3 regions of the Arthrobacter sp. TE12231 genome follow, and region 3 is predicted to be linked to each of the others. Evidence: riboswitches for the same ligand, from Rfam matches in the RefSeq annotation. Region 3 holds a riboswitch; each other region holds the start of a gene.

Region 1 (5,103 bases), 2.0 Mb from region 3:
AGGGCGGCGCGCAGCTCGGGAACCGGGATCCGGCCCGAGACCAGGTCCCGGCTCAACCGTGCCATGCCGCGCAGGTCCGCGATGGCGGTCTGGACGATGTCCACGCTGGAATCCGGGTCATCGGTCCAGTCCACCGGGACCTCGTGGACGCGCAGGCCGCACTTTTCGGCCAGGACCAGCAGCTCCGTGTCGAAGAACCAGGCGTTGTCCAAAGTGTGCGGGAGCAGTTGCCGGGCCACATCCGCCCGGATCGCCTTGAAGCCGCACTGGGCGTCGCTGAAGTGGGCGCCCATGAAGGACTGAAGCAGGAAGTTGTAGCTGCGCGAGATGAATTCCCGCTTCGGCCCGCGGACCACCCGCGAGTTGCGGGTCAGCCGGGTCCCGATCGCGAGGTCGGAGTGCCCCGAAATGAGCGGGGCAAGGAGGGGGCCGAGCGCCGCCAGATCGGTGGAAAGGTCCACGTCCATGTATGCCAGGACCGGCGACGGCGAGGCAAGCCAGACCTTGCGCAGCGCATTTCCGCGGCCTTTTTCGGCCATATGGACTACGTTCACCTCGCGGAGCTCACGGGCTACGCGTTCCGCCGTCTTGAGTGTTCCGTCGGTGCTGGCATTGTCCGCCACCGTGATCCGGAAGGAGTGCGGGAAGGAGCCCAGAAGATAGGCGTGGAGCCGGCGCAGGCACGCCTCGAGGTCCCGCTCCTCGTTGAAGACCGGGATGGTGACGTCCAGCAGCGGCTCGCTGGTGCGCGTGTCAATAGCTGAGCGCCGGCCGCCCGGGCCGGTGAGCGGCCCGCCGAACCGGGCCTGGGCGGCCGCGTCGGCCACGGCGAGCCCGGAAAGTGCGGCGGGTGCTGCCGGACCGGCCGGCGTCGCCGTGGAGTGTGGCAGGGTTCCTGAGGCCTGGTCTGTGAACGTCATGGCTCAACTGTCCCGGCGGTCCATATGAGGGCTTTAGGGTCAAGCTGTGCGGGGGCTGTGGAAGTCCGCCGGCGACGCACGGAGTCGTCTGCATTGCCCGTGCTGCCGGAGCTCCGGACAGATAACCGGGGGCGGTGCCCACAACGCGGTGGTGGTGCACTGCCCCCGGTTAGTCCGTCAGGGAGCCAGCAGAGGACAAACGTTCGCTGCAGTGCCCGGTCCGCTGAACCTCCTCAGCTCCGAGTTGTCCAGGTTGAGGGCGTAGTTGACGTTGCCGGTGGTCAGGTACAGGCCGTCCGGGGAGGGGAGCAGCAGTAGATTCCTGCCCGTGGAGACTACCTCAACGCTGTCGCTGAGGAATGTGTAGCGGCTGGTACCGGTGATCACGTAGTTGAGGGTCTTGCCGTTGGCCGTCAGCGTGATTTTCAGTCCTGGCGACGTACTGATGACAGTGCCGGCAGGCGTCGCGATGTTCTTGAACTTGCCGGTGAGCTGCGCCGTGACCGGAAAGCCACAATTATCCAATGTGAACGTGGCTGGATCGGCGGGTTGCGGAGGTCCCGACGGCACCGCCCCGGCCGGTCCGGCGCCGACAAAGAGTGCGGCCGCGAGGACCGCCGGAATAGCCCATTTTTTCATGTTGTGCCCCTGAAATTTGATTCCGTGCCCTGGAGCGGGCACCCCGCGTACTTGGTGAATGGAGGCAGCGGTGCCCAAGCCTCCCGCCCCGACCTTGAGAAAACCTTGTTCTCCGAAATACGCGAAGGCCCCGGATCACGATGGATCCGGGGCCTCATGGGCGCTGCTGGCTGGTGCCGGCTTAGTACCAGTTGTGGGACAGGTGGAAGTTCAGGGCGCCGCAGGGGGAGCCGTAGCGCGACTTGACGTAGTTCAGGCCCCAGTTGATCTGGGTCCGGTAGTTGGTCATGTAGTCCGCGCCGGCGCTCGCCATCTTCGAGGCGGGCAGGGACTGGACCACACCGTAGGCGCCGCTGCTGGCGTTCGTGGCCGTCGTCTTCCAGTCCGATTCCTTGGTCCAGAGCTTCTGCAGGCACTGCATCTGGCCGGGTGCCCAGCCATAGCTGCCCAGCTGGGCCGCGGCGTAGGCCTGTGCCCCGGCGGGGTCGTCGATGGCGACCGGCGCCGGTGCCGGCGCGGGAGCCGCTGCGGGAACGGGGGCTGCTGCGGGAGCGGGCGCCGGTGCTGCCGCCGGGGCCGGCGCGGCCGGGGCTGCTGCGGCAGCGGGTGCCGGTGCTTCGGCCGGCTTGACCTCCGAGATCTGAGGTACCGCGCCGCTGGGTGCTGCAGCTGCCGGCGCGGCGACCTGGACCCGTTCAAAGTTCAGCTTGGCCAGGGGATCGGCCGTGGTGGCCGTTTGGGAGCTCGCAACAGTCGCCCCGTAGCTGCCGGGCTCTGCGGCCTGGCTGGCGGCGGCGCCGCCTGCCACGAGTACTGCGCAGGCGGCGGTGACGACGGCGGCGCGGCGTCCGGTGATGCCGAGCCCGGTGGCCAGTCGCGACAGGGCGGACGCCTGCGGGGCCGGTGCGGCACGGTGGCGCGACTTGCCGGCGCGGGAATGTGAAACGCCGTCAGGGCGCGTTTGTACCTGGAATTCAGTCATGATGGCCTCTCAACGCCTGCGGAGTTAGCTGTCGGGTTCGGATGAGGTCATCCGGCCGCACGGAATATCACGTGTCGGCTTCACCCCAAGGGCGCATGTGTGCAGAATGCCCGGGAACTCTGGGTCCCCCGCCTCTGCCTGGTCCAGCGGAATCCGGGAAGCGGCAGAGTTTGGCGTCCATCCGGATATGCGGCACAAATGGAGGCCGCACTCGAAAAACGGTACAGGACTCCTGGGCTTAAGTCACATTTGGGTAACGGCGGTCACAGGGGCGGCGTGTCGCGTTGCGCGAGATTCCCCGCGCGGGTGCCGGTAGCCGACCCTGTAGCCCCGGCGCCGGTTACGCCGACGGCGGTACGGCCGGGAGCCGTACAGCGAACTCCGTCCGGCCCGGTCGGGACGTGACCTGGACGGTCCCCCCGTGGGCCTCCACGATCGACTGGACAATGGACAAGCCCAGCCCGCTGGTGCCCTCGGACGTCGGTGCGCCCGCGGTGGCATATCCGCTCCCGTTGCTGCCGGCTGCACCCCCGGACCTGCCGGAAGCAGAGCCGGGAAGAGGACCGGTAGAAGAGCCGGAAGCGCCGCGGGCAGCGGACCCGGACCCGGACCGGGCCCCCGCCGTCGCTGCCGCAGGGCTGCCTGCGGAGCTGGCTGCCGGATTGGTGCGCGACGCGTCAGCCCGCGCGAAGCGGGCGAAGACCCGGCCGACGAATTCGGGGGCGATGCCGCTGCCGTTGTCCGTCACAGTGACCACGGCGCTGCCGTCCGCCGAACGCATGACGCCCGTGACCACCTTGGTCCCCGGTGCCGTGTGCTTGCGCGCATTGGACAGGAGATTGGCGAGGACCTGGTGGAGTTGGGCCGCATCGCCGCGCACCACCACCGGCTCATCCGGCAGTTCCAGCTGCCAGATCCGGTCCGGGGCCATGACCTTCTCATCGCTCACGGTCTCGACGGCCAGTTGGGTGAGGTCGACGTCGGCGACCTTGAGCGGCTGCCCCTCGTCCAGGCGCGCCAGCAGCAGCAGGTCCTCCACCAGGGTGGTCATCCGCTCGGACTGGCTTTGGACGCGGGCCAGGGATTTCTCGCCGTCGGGCGTGAAGTGCTCGGTCATCCGCATCAGCTCCGTGTAACCGCGGATGGCCGTGAGCGGAGTGCGGAGTTCGTGCGAGGCATCGGCGACGAACTGCCGCACCTTCATTTCGCTCTCCTGCCGCGCCTCAAGGGCGTTGGAGACGTTGTCCAGCATCTGGTTCAGCGCGTAGCCCACGCTGCCCACTTCGGTGCCGGGGTGGGCGGCCGACGCCGGGACACGCACCCCGAGCGCCACCTCGCCGGCGTCGAGCGGCAGGCGGGAGACCTTGGTGGCCACCTCGGAAAGCTGCTCCAGCGGCTTCATGGTCCGCCGGATGACCGCCGTGCCGGCGAGGCCGATCAGCACCAGCCCGCCTGCGGACACGACCACCATGGTCCACACCAGCGACGCCAGGGTGTCCTGCTTTTCCGCCAGCGGGAGCCCGGTGACAATCACGTCGCCATACGGTGCACGCACGGCCATGAGCCGGTACGCGCCGGCCGAGAGCGTCCGGTCCACCGGCACACCGTTCGGGGCCAGGGTGAGGAGGACGGCGTTGTCGTCGGGGGAGAGGCTCTTGCGGGTGGCGTCCCCGGCCAGGAATCCGGCGCTGCTGACCTCGCCGTCCGCCAAGCGGGCGTTGAGCGTTCCGACGCCCTGCCCCCGGGCCTCGAGGGGGTCGGGGCGGCCGCCCGAGCTGCCGGGCACGGGCCGGCCGAACTCGCTGGAGCGGTGCGATGCTTCGCCGAGCTGGTCATCGAGCTGCCGGGTCAGGAAGAGGTCCATGGAGGCGTAGCTGAACAATCCCACAGCGCCGCAGATGGCCACGAGCAGCCCCATGGCAACGAGGACCAGCCGGGTGCGCAAATGCCACGTGGACGGGTTGCGCCAGTCACGCCCGGGGACGCGGGTGACGCCGGAAAGGGTGGGCACGGATCAGTCCGCCGGCTTCAGGACGTAGCCGGCGCCGCGCACCGTGTGGATCATGGGCGCGTGGTTGGCGTCCACCTTCTTGCGGAGGTACGAGATGTAGAGTTCCACGATGTTCGCCTGGCCGCCGAAGTCATAGTCCCAGACCCGGTCCAGGATCTGGGCCTTGCTGATCACCCGCTTGGGGTTCTCCATGAGGTACCGCAGCAGTTCGAACTGCGTAGCGGTCAGATGCAGCTCCTCGCCGGCCCGGGTGACTTCACGGGTATCGACATTGAGCACAAGGTCACCCACCACGAGTTCGGCGGTGTCCATGGCGGCCACCCCGGAGCGCTGGACCAGCCGATGCAGGCGCAGCAGGACCTCTTCCATGCTGAACGGCTTCGTGACGTAGTCATCGCCGCCGGCCGCCAGGCCGGTGATGCGGTCCTGGACGGCGTCCTTGGCGGTGAGGAACAACGCTGGAACCTCCGGCGCGAACGCGCGGATCCGGCTGAGCAGCTCGACGCCGTCGAACCCGGGAAGCATCACATCCAGCACCAGCACGTCGGGGC
Region 2 (5,103 bases), 1.8 Mb from region 3:
CGGTGCAGTCCTGCGCCACGCCGAGCTGTGCGTAGGCAGCGGCAGCGATGGTTGCACCGGCGCCGCTTCCGATTCCGGCGGGGGCCAGGGCAGCTGCGCCGCCGTTGACGCCGGCCTGGGCGCCGCCGGCCTGGGTAGCTGCGGCGGTCTGGACCTGCACGACGGGCTTGGGAGCCTCGACGACGGGAGCCGGCGACGTGGTCACGGCGGGCTTCTCGTAGGAGATCGCGATGGTGGAAGCAGCCGAAATCGTGGCCGGAGCCGACGACTGGACTTCCAATGCGGAAGCGGAGGTGGATTCGCGCTGAACATTGGTCTCAGCAGCGTTGGCTGCGATTCCGCTGGTCAGAACCAGACCGGAAGCTGCGGCGATGACCGCGGCCTGACGGCCCATGCCGCCGGCGTTGTCGCCGACTGCCTTGGCAATAACAGCCAGCGAGTTGGTCTTGGTGACCTCGGCGCGGTGCCGTGCAACGGTTGCACGAGTAGTCATTAAGTTCTCTCTTTCGTGATCCTTGGACCGCGCGTTTTTGGGCGCGGACTGAGGACGCTCCGGCATCTTGGGGGTACGCCGGATCGCCCCGAAATGGGTTACTTAGCGAAGGGTGTACTGCGAAGACGCGCCAAAAGCGGAAACTGCATGCTGTCCGGACTCGGTAGAGAATGAGCCAGCGGAACGTGATCCCATCCGGGCGCCGGCAAGGGCGGCACGTGATGTGGAAGTCAGCGGGCTCAAAAGAGCCGCGCCAGTGCGCATACGCGCAGCATTGTGGCGTGAAGACACGAAAGTAGCCTCTCCCAATGCCTACGAGGTGAGCTGTCGGATTCGGATGGGAGTCACCCGGCCGCGCTGCTTCCTGGGAAGCGTTGCGACTTAACCCCTAGGCCTTCTTTCGAAGGCCAAAATTGGTTCCCCCGCCCCTGCCAGACGATGTAATGCGAACGGACCTTGAGCGGTGGCAGAGCTAGGCAATCCACTCAAGAGCGCCAACTTCGGAAAAGTTGGCGTGCTTCAAACCCTACAGGACTCCGGACTCAATGTCACATTCAGATCACGGCGTGTCACGGGAATTTGAGAGCTCTCCATCGTCTTTATTAGAGCCAGCCGAGGGGGTCAACAACGTCGCCGTTGACCATCACTTCAAAGTGGAGGTGGCAGCCCGTGGAGGCGCCGGTGGTCCCGCTCAGCGCGACGATATCGCCGCGGGAGACCTTCTGGCCGACCTTCACCGAGGACGAGGACAGGTGGTTGTACGTGGTCTCCAGACCGTTGCCGTGGTCAATGACCACACGGTTGCCGCCGCCGTAGGGGTGCCATCCGTTGAAGGTCACGGTGCCGCTGGCGGCGGCGTGGACCGGCGTGCCGCACTGGGCGGCGAAATCCTGGCCGCGGTGAAACTCCCCCGGGCCGCCCGTGATGGGGCTGACACGGTAGCCGAAGGGCGATGCCGTGATCAGCTGGTCCAGCGGCGGACCCAGCGTGCCGGCTGAAGCCGCGCGGGTAATGCTGCCGACGGACTGGGCGCTCAGCAGTTGCTTGAGCTTCCCGTCCGGGTCGCCTTTGGTGGCGATGGCCGTCCGGCTGAAATCAAGCTTTGCGGCGGCGGCAGCCGTGACGTCCGGCTGTACTGCGGCCGAGACTGCGGATCCGTCGGTGTTCGAGGCCATGACGGGACTCGTGACGGGGACCGTCACCGTGAGGACCAGACCGGTGGCGGCCAGCGCGATTCCGGCCTTCTGCCCCACGCCGCTGGCGGCGGCAAAGTCCGTTACCTGACGGAACGGGCTGCGGCGGCTGCGGCGCTCGTCGCGGTGTGCGTCACGCGGGCGTTCGGCCGTATGCGCGACGACCGGGCGCGGCTCCGGAGCGGGACCGGTCGCGCGGCGACGGCCCCTGGCGGTCTGGGTGGTCAAGAACGGTTCCTCTCTGAGAGCCTGCGAAGTTAGCTGTCGGATTCGGGTCAGAGAGATCAAAGACCCGGTCCGCCGTTGCAAGCACCCGGTCACCGAGGCGTCCTTAGGGGATCGTTCGATGGAAGCTGCTTGCCGCTGACGGACTTCACCCCAAGGCTGCCGAAGAAGCAGCCGATAGTGGTTCCCCCGCCCCTGCCAGGAGGTGGTTCTGCGACTGATCCGCTGGCAGGGCTCGGCTTCGGATCAGGTAACGCTTTGGTATCGGTACAGGGCACTAACTATAGGTGATTAAGCCGCTCGGTGATAAATCCGTGATCGCGTTTGTGCAGAACTCATGGGTCGTCCCATGACGGTGACGTTTTGGCTGGTCAGGCGACTGTTACAAAGACATGCGCGGCAACCTCTGGCGGCAGCTCCAAGGCGCCCTCGATATCCGGGACCCGGACCGAGATGTACTCCCCCACCCGCTCCAGCGAGACGAGCGCACCGGGGCGGATTCCGCCCTCATCGAGCTGGGCCAGAAGCTCCGGTTCCACCTGGATGGGCTCCGCGAGCCGGTTGACCGTGATCCGCGAATCCGCACCGTAGCCGGCCATGGCCTCCAGCAGGTTCACGACCCCGTCCGCGTGGGCCCCCGAGGGTGCGCCGCCAAGTTCCGCGAGCCCCGGAATCGGGTTCCCGTAGGGCGAAACGGTCGGGTGGTCGAGCATCTCGAAGATCCTGCGCTCGACGCGCTCACTCATGACGTGCTCCCAGCGGCACGCTTCCTCGTGGACGTAGGCCCAGTCGAGCCCGATCACGTCGGCGAGCAGGCGTTCCGCGAGGCGGTGCTTGCGCATGACGCCGACGGCGCGTTTCCGTCCAGTTTCGGTCAGTTCAAGGTGCCGGTCGCCGGAAACAATCACCAGGCCGTCACGCTCCATGCGGCCGATGGTCTGGGAAACAGTGGGGCCGGAGTGGCGGAGTCGTTCGGCGATGCGGGCGCGGAGGGCGACGATGTTTTCTTCTTCAAGTTCCAGAATGGTCCGGAGATACATCTCCGTGGTATCGATCAGATCCGTCATTCAGCTCAGCTCCTCGAGCGCAGTCCTTGCGTCATTCCCACCGTACCGCGTGCGGGCTGCGTGTAAGGATGCGCCCTGGCGAGATCCGCCGTACGTTCGCAGAACAGCCTAGCCTATTTTGAATTACTCCGGATAATTCTTGATCCGGACTGCGGATGCTCCCCCGGCGCCCGCCGGACGGCCCCTCGGGGCCGTCTCAATGACCGGACTATGACAGAGGCTTTTCCGTATCGCCGGGGGCTGTCAGGCAGAATAAAACAGGCAGAATGACAAGGGGTGTCCGTTGTAGCCATCCGGCCAGGCCACCTCCCAGCCACGCTACGAACCAGCCGAAAATTGGAGCCACTGTGAGCGACACCAGCATCACGATCCCCGCCAACCTCCTGCCCAAGGACGGACGGTTCGGCGCCGGCCCGTCCAAGGTCCGACCGGAACAGATGGAGGCCCTCGCCGCGGCGTCGACAAAGCTGCTGGGGACCTCACACCGCCAGGCACCCGTGAAGAACCTCGTCGGTTCGGTCCGCAATGGCCTCAGCGAGTTCTTCCGCGCCCCCGAGGGCTACGAAGTGATTCTCGGCGTCGGCGGCTCCACCGCATTCTGGGACATTGCCAGCTTCGGACTCGTCGAGACCAAGGCGCAGCACCTGTCCTTCGGTGAATTCGGCTCGAAGTTTGCTTCGGCTACCAACAAGGCGCCGTTCCTCGCCGAATCCTCCATCATCAAGGCCGAGCCCGGCACCCGCCCCACCGCCCAGGCAGAGGCCGGCGTGGACGTATACGCGTGGCCGCAGAACGAGACGTCCACCGGCGTGGCCGCCCCCGTCCGGCGCGTGGCCGGCGCCGACGAAGGGTCGCTGGTGCTGGTGGACGCGACGTCGGCCGCAGGCGGACTGGATGTGGACGTGGCGGAGTCCGACGTCTACTACTTTGCGCCGCAGAAGAACTTCGCGTCCGACGGCGGTCTTTGGCTTGGCCTGTTCTCCCCGGCGGCGCTGGAGCGGGCGGCCCGGATCAAGGCCAGCAACCGCTGGATCCCCGACTTCCTGGACCTCCAGACCGCAATCGACAACTCCCGGCTGAACCAGACCTACAACACCCCCGCGCTGGCCACCCTGGTGACCTTGGATGCGCAGGTGCAGTGGCTCAACGCCAACGGTGGCCTGGACTTCGCCTCCGCCCGGACCGCGGATTCCGCCGGCCGGATCTACCGCTGGGCCGAGGCGTCCGGCTACGCCACGCCGTTCGTGGCCAAGGCCGAGGACCGCTCCAACGTGATCGCCACGATCGACTTCGACGAGTCGATCGACGCCGCGGCCATCGCCAAGGTGCTCCGCGCCAACGGCGTCGTCGACACCGAGCCGTACCGCAAGCTGGGCCGCAACCAGCTGCGCATCGCCACGTTCGTGGCGATCGAACCGGACGACGTCTCGGCGCTGCTTGAGTGCATCGACTTCGTCGTGGCAGAACTCAAGAAGTAGCCTCAGCGTCCGACGGCGTCGTCCCGGCCACGTGCCGGTGCGGCGCCGTCGTCGTATCCCGGCATGCTCTCCGGCTGGGCGGCCGGGCCCGCGCCGGCTGCACCGGCCCCGGATCCGCCGGCTCCAATTGCGCCGGCGCGGCTTGCCACGCGGAAGTACCGCAGCCCGCGGGCCCGGCGGTTGAAGTGGAGCCGCAGCTGCTTCGCCCGGATGATCCACAGCAGCCCGATCAGGGCCGCGAGCAGGCCGGCAACGGCCGCGACACCCATGGACCAGCGGGGGCCAGCGATGTTTGCCACCCAGCCGACGAACGGCGCCCCGATGGGCGTTCCGCCCATGAAGATCGCCATGTACAGGGCCATCACCCGGCCTCGCATCACAGGGTCCGTGGTGGTCTGGACGTACCCGTTGGCGCTTGTCATCATGGTGATCGCGAACAGCCCCACCGGCACCAGCGCGACGCCGTACCAGAAGTAGTTGGGAGCCAGGGCTGCGATGCCGGAGGTCACTCCAAACGCCCCGGCCGCCGCGAAGATCACCCGCAGGCGCGGTGTGCCCCGGCCGGCGGATAAAAGGGCCCCGGCGACGGAGCCGATCGCCATGATCGAATTCATGAGGCCGAAGGCCCCCGCGTCGAGGCCGAATTC
Region 3 (5,103 bases):
CCGGGGGGCGGTGGCCTCGGTTTCTACGGCGCCTCCGTGGGTGCCGTGCGCGGGACCGTCCGGGATGCCGGCCGCCGGTATTCCGGACTCGCGCATGATGAGATCACGGCACTGAGTTCTGAACTCTGGGCGGTGCCGGTCTTCGAGCGCCGCCTCGCAGCAGTCGTGCTGCTGCAGGACAACGTGAAGCTGTTGACCAACTCGGATCTCACCCGGCTGGAGGGCTTCATCCGGGAGGCTCGGCTGCCGGACCTCGTGGATCCGCTCGCCGTCGACGTCGTCGGGCCGCTCGTGGACGGTCTGGACGTCCTGGGCAGGGTGCGGGCCGACAGCGTGCTGGACCGGTGGGTGCGCGAGCCCGATCCCTGGCTGCGCCGGGCCGCGCTTCTTTCGCCGCTGATGGCGTTGCGCGCCGGCGCCGGGGATTGGGACAGGTTCGTCCGCCACGCGCGGGCGGTGCTCGGCGAGGACGCGGCGGGTTTGACGTTCGACGCCGACACGGAGGCCGACGGCGCCACAGCCGACGACGCCGCGGCGGTGCGGGACGCCGTAACGCGGGTCCTGGCGGAAATGGCCAAGAGGAGACCCGAGCTACAGTTCACGCCCGTCGGAAGGTGACGTTCCCTTACTCGATCTTGTTCAGTGCTTCGGAGCGTTTGGATCGCCTGGATCAGATTGGTCGGCGGTGCTGCCGGCTTCGCTTGAGCCGCCGCCGGCCTTCGCGGGCAACGCGAACCTCCTGGCCGCCCGTGACCCGGCCACTGCGCTCGCGGCGATGGTGATCAACGCACCCATCAGCAGGGCTGCTGCCTCGCCGGGGAACAGGACGTCAAGCTGCGTGCCGATGCTCGCAGCTGCCACCGGCACGCCGAGCTGGGCCGCCGACAACACGCCGAGCGGCAGGGGGAGCCCCAGGAACGCCAAACCGGCGTGCGCCAGCAATGTTCCGGCTCCCAGTGCCAGACCGAGCGCAATCATGTCCGGATGCCCGGCCAGGTCCTTGAGCGTGAGGGATGCGCCCAGCCAGACGAAGAACAGCGGGCCCAGGAAGCCGTCGCTGAGGGCAAAAAGTTGCCGGGCCAGCCGCCTCGGTTCGCCGACGGCCGCCACCACCAGGCCGAAGGAAAAGCCCGCCATCATCACGGACACGTTGCCGAAAGTCGCGACACCGGCCAGGGCAAACAGCACCGCCAACTGGATCCTCAGCTCCAGGGCAAACTTGCGGTTCTCCGAGAGCCGGTGCACGTGGCCGCGGATTCCCGTGCTCTCCAGCCAGCGGAGTATAAAAAAGAGCGCCACAGCGCAGCCCGCCACCGTGAGCACGGTCAGGGCCGCCCGGCCCGCGTGCGGCGGATCCACCAGGAGCGGCAACGCCACAATGCAGGCTATGTCAGCGATCGCCACCTGTGCGGTCATGGAAACGACGTCGGGTCCGCCGAGGCGCAGAGAATCGACGATCGGGAGGACCAGCGCGGCCGACGAGGACGCCAGCAGCACGACGTAGAGGGGAGCATGTCCAGTCCCGAAGAGCAGGCCGATGCCGGTTCCGACGACCACTGCCGCCGCGGCGGCCGCCACGGCGCGGCGGGTGCCTTTGCCGAGGGCGGAGCGGATTTGGGGATCCCGCACGGGAACATGGGTTCCGGCCACGAACATCATCAGTGCAAACCCGATGTTGGCCAGGAAGCTGAACGTCGGATCTGCCGGGTTCACCAGGCCCAGGCCCGTCCGTCCGATCGCGATCCCGGCCAGCAGTTCGCCCAGTACCACCGGCAGCCGCCAGTGCACCGGCAGCGCGAGCAGGGGACCAGCCAGGGCGACGACGGCGATCAGCGCCAGGGTCAGGAAGGTCATGGCTCGAGACTGCGGGACGGCCCCGGGCCAATCGGGGCAACAAGCTTCACCGGAATGTCGGTGTTCTCGTCCGTGAGGTAGGAGGCGCAGACCCGGTGATAGCCGTCGGCAATCTGGGCCGCGACTCCGGCGTCGAGGTCCCCGCGGACCAGGAGGACGGGGGAGAGCGGGCGGCCGTCGGCAATCTTGGCCAGGTCGGAGGCCACATGGGGGTTGTCCCGGGTCAGGAGCGGCAGGCCTGAGGCCCGCAGGATGTCTTTGGCCACGTGGTGGGTTACGGGCGCCAGGCGCAACGACTCCACGATGACGGCGGCCCGTGCGTCATCGGTGAGCAGCGAGAGATAACGACCGGCGGCCGGATAGTCGTGTTCCTCGGGCTCCCCGCGCCACAACACCTGGTCGCCCTCATGGCCCTTGTCCGAATCCTTTGTCATGGAATGAGACTAGTCCCGTGGAGGGGGCAGCGCGCCTACGTTCCTGACCGCCGTTCCACCACCGCGTAGGCCTTGCCGTCCAGGAATGCCCAGTCGTTGACAACCATAAACCCGAGGGCGTCCACCCGGTCGTTCAGGACGTGTTCGTCGAAGCCGCCGTCCCGTGGCTCCGCATCCCATGTGGACACATGGACGTCCGGGCCGTCGAGGATCAGCAGTTCGGTATTGACGTCGAAATCCTCCTGGGGCTGGTTGCTCAACTGGCAGATGGCGATACAGTGGCTGTTCATTTCGGGCCTCCGCTTCCAAGGTGGTGCTGATGGCATCATCTTATGGTCGAAAAGCTGCACCGCCCTATGGGCAACTGCCGGACCGCACTGTGGCGGCCGTTACCTGAATGTGACTTTCGCCTGCGGTTCGCGCTACGGTGGATAAGTGCCTGTTGTCTCCGATACGGGCGCTCCCCAGCCGATTGCCTAACTCTGCCGCGGCCCGGGGGTAACTCGCACCAACGACCGGCAGAGACGGGGAAACCACTTTTGGCCTGCTGATACGCAGGCCTTGGGGTGAAGCCGCACAGTGCCCGCAACGACGGGCCCCGGAGTGCGGCCGGGTGACTCCCATCCGAATCCGACAGCTCACCTCGCAGGCATTGGGAGAGGCTACATCCATGTCTTCAATCAATACTTTTGCGCGCCATGCCGCCGTCCTCGCCGCCGCATCCGGCCTGGTTCTTACCAGCGGAATGGCCGCCAACGCAGCCCCGGCACCCGTGCAGCGGGACTCCGCCCCGGCCTCCGCCGCGGACGTCAAGGGACTTCTCAGCGCGCCCGTCAGCGCCGATTCAAGCGTCAAGATCAGCTTCGACCGCCCCGCAGTAAGCTCTGTCGCCGCGCCGGTCATCGAACAGCCCAAGCCCGTTGCCGCTGCTCCCGCAGCAGCGCCGGCAGCAGCACCCAAGGCGGCCGCGGCGCCGTCCGTACAGGTGCAGGCAGCTCCGGCGGCCGCCCCGGCCGCGGCGCCCGCCGGTGGCCGCAACGCCATCATGCTTTCTGCCGCATACAGCCAGCTGGGCATCACCCAGGACTGCACCGCGATGGTGGAAAAGGCCCTTGGCGCGGCCGGTAAGCCCGTCGGCGACATCGGGCCCCGGGCCTTCCTCGGCCTCGGAACCGTTGTGGCGGCCCCGCAGCCCGGTGACATGGTGGTCCAGTCCGGCCACGTCGGCATCTACGCCGGCAACGGCCAGGTGATCAGCGGCGGCATGAACGGCGCCAACCAGACGATCGTGCACCCGCTGTCCTGGCTCACCGCGACCGGCGGCGTGACCTTCGTCCGCGCCTAAACCCCGCACGGGCCAGACGGCCCCTCCCGGGGCCACCCAATCCGGAAAGACCGGCGATCGATTTTCCCTTGGGGGCAAGCGATCGCCGGTCTTTCCCTTGTCCGGATTCTCACGGATTCCCCCGGTCTCTCAGTCATTTTTGCCCGCGGCGAGCGGAAGCGTCATCTTCATGACCGTGCCGGCGTCGCCGGTGGAGGCAACCTCGACGGCGCCTCCGGCAGCCACGGCGATCTCCCGGACCAGGGCCAAGCCGATGCCAAAGCTCCGTTGTCCCTGTGTTCCGCCGGTGCTGGCGGTCCGCACGAAGCGGTCAAAGATCCGGGCCTGGTCCACTCCGGTGATCCCGGTCCCTGTGTCCGCCACGGTGATGACCGCGCGGTTCTGCTCGATCGCCGTCGTGATGGTCACACGGCCGCCCGGCGGGGTGTGGGAGAGGGCGTTGTCCGCCAGGGCCAGGACGGCGCGGCGCAAGGCGTTGGCGTCGATCCTGGCCAGCGGCCGGGCAACGGCGAAGAAGTCCAGGCGCACGTCCCGTTGCTCCGCGACCAGCCGAAGGCTTTCGGCGACGCCGGAGGCGGTGTCGGCGAGGTCGGCAGGCGCTGCCGAGCGGTCAGGGGCGTCGGTGGTGGCCGCGAGGAGCAGTTCGTTGACGATCCCGGTCAGCGTCGCCGCGTCCTCCCGGATCCGGGCCAGGTCCTGGGCCTGTTTGGAGCCGGGCTCGGTGTTGCGCTGGGCAAGCTGGATCCTGGTGTCCAGGATGGTCAAGGGAGTGCGCAGTTCATGGCTGGCGTCCTGGACGAAGCGCCGCTGCCGGGCCAAGGCGTCGCCGAGGGGGCGGATGGCGCTGCGCGCGCTGAGCCATCCGACGATGCCTGCCAGCACGATTCCCGCGACCCCGGCGATGAGCATGGCTTCGAGCACGTCCCGGGAATCCAGGTAGGCGTAGGCCGCCCCGGCCGATGCCGAACGCGGAACTTCAGGATGGGCCAGCTGGTTGACGAGGTACAGCGCCGTGGCGGCGAGGAGTCCGAGGACCATGACCGCGCAGGCGGCGCTGATCCGCAAGGCGACTTTGAGGGAGGCCTTGCGCAGGGTGGAGTGGTCCGGGGTTTCGCCGGCGCCCCCGCCGTTACTCATGGGCATCGCCGATCTGGTAGCCGACGCCGTGCACGGTGCGGATGACGGCCTTGGAGATCTTCCGGCGCAAGTGGTGGACATAGGTATCGATCACCCCCGGCTGGTCGGAGGCATGGAAGTGCGCTGAGAGGAGTTCGTCCCGGGTGAAGACCCGGTCAGGTTCCGCGGCCAGGGCTGCCAGCAGCTGCCCTTCCTTTGCGGTCAGCGACACCGTGTGCCCGTAGACCGAGCGGATCGAGCGCTGCGCCGGGTCAAGTTCCCAGTCCCCGATGCTCAGCGGTGCCGGCACTGCGGCATAGGTGCGCGTCAGTGCGCGCAGTCGTGCCGCCAGTT

The links. A riboswitch is a leader RNA that binds a small molecule or an ion and turns the genes downstream of it on or off. The one in region 3 is predicted to bind cyclic di-AMP.
Region 1: another riboswitch for cyclic di-AMP. It lies ahead of ACVWYS_RS16130 (aggregation-promoting factor C-terminal-like domain-containing protein); the one in region 3 lies ahead of ACVWYS_RS07525 (hypothetical protein).
Region 2: another riboswitch for cyclic di-AMP. It lies ahead of ACVWYS_RS15255 (M23 family metallopeptidase); the one in region 3 lies ahead of ACVWYS_RS07525 (hypothetical protein).

Annotation. Positions count from the first base shown of each region.
Region 1 covers NZ_JBSSFS010000001.1:3,610,608-3,615,710, reverse strand. The annotation lists gene ACVWYS_RS16140 (glycosyltransferase) at 1-920, opposite strand, end outside; gene ACVWYS_RS16135 (hypothetical protein) at 1,098-1,559, opposite strand; gene ACVWYS_RS16130 (aggregation-promoting factor C-terminal-like domain-containing protein) at 1,741-2,541, opposite strand; cyclic di-AMP (ydaO/yuaA leader) riboswitch at 2,541-2,700, opposite strand; gene ACVWYS_RS16125 (HAMP domain-containing sensor histidine kinase) at 2,882-4,552, opposite strand; gene ACVWYS_RS16120 (response regulator transcription factor) at 4,556-5,103, opposite strand, start outside.
Region 2 covers NZ_JBSSFS010000001.1:3,411,973-3,417,075, forward strand. The annotation lists gene ACVWYS_RS15250 (NlpC/P60 family protein) at 1-493, opposite strand, end outside; cyclic di-AMP (ydaO/yuaA leader) riboswitch at 789-958, opposite strand; gene ACVWYS_RS15255 (M23 family metallopeptidase) at 1,096-1,914, opposite strand; cyclic di-AMP (ydaO/yuaA leader) riboswitch at 1,919-2,132, opposite strand; gene ACVWYS_RS15260 (metal-dependent transcriptional regulator) at 2,283-2,978, opposite strand; gene serC (phosphoserine transaminase) at 3,326-4,456, shown strand; gene ACVWYS_RS15270 (MFS transporter) at 4,459-5,103, opposite strand, start outside.
Region 3 covers NZ_JBSSFS010000001.1:1,656,809-1,661,911, forward strand. The annotation lists gene ACVWYS_RS07505 (DNA alkylation repair protein) at 1-618, shown strand, start outside; gene ACVWYS_RS07510 (cation:proton antiporter) at 640-1,854, opposite strand; gene ACVWYS_RS07515 (hypothetical protein) at 1,851-2,288, opposite strand; gene ACVWYS_RS07520 (hypothetical protein) at 2,324-2,578, opposite strand; cyclic di-AMP (ydaO/yuaA leader) riboswitch at 2,756-2,954, shown strand; gene ACVWYS_RS07525 (hypothetical protein) at 2,959-3,633, shown strand; gene ACVWYS_RS07530 (sensor histidine kinase) at 3,763-4,770, opposite strand; gene ACVWYS_RS07535 (response regulator transcription factor) at 4,763-5,103, opposite strand, start outside.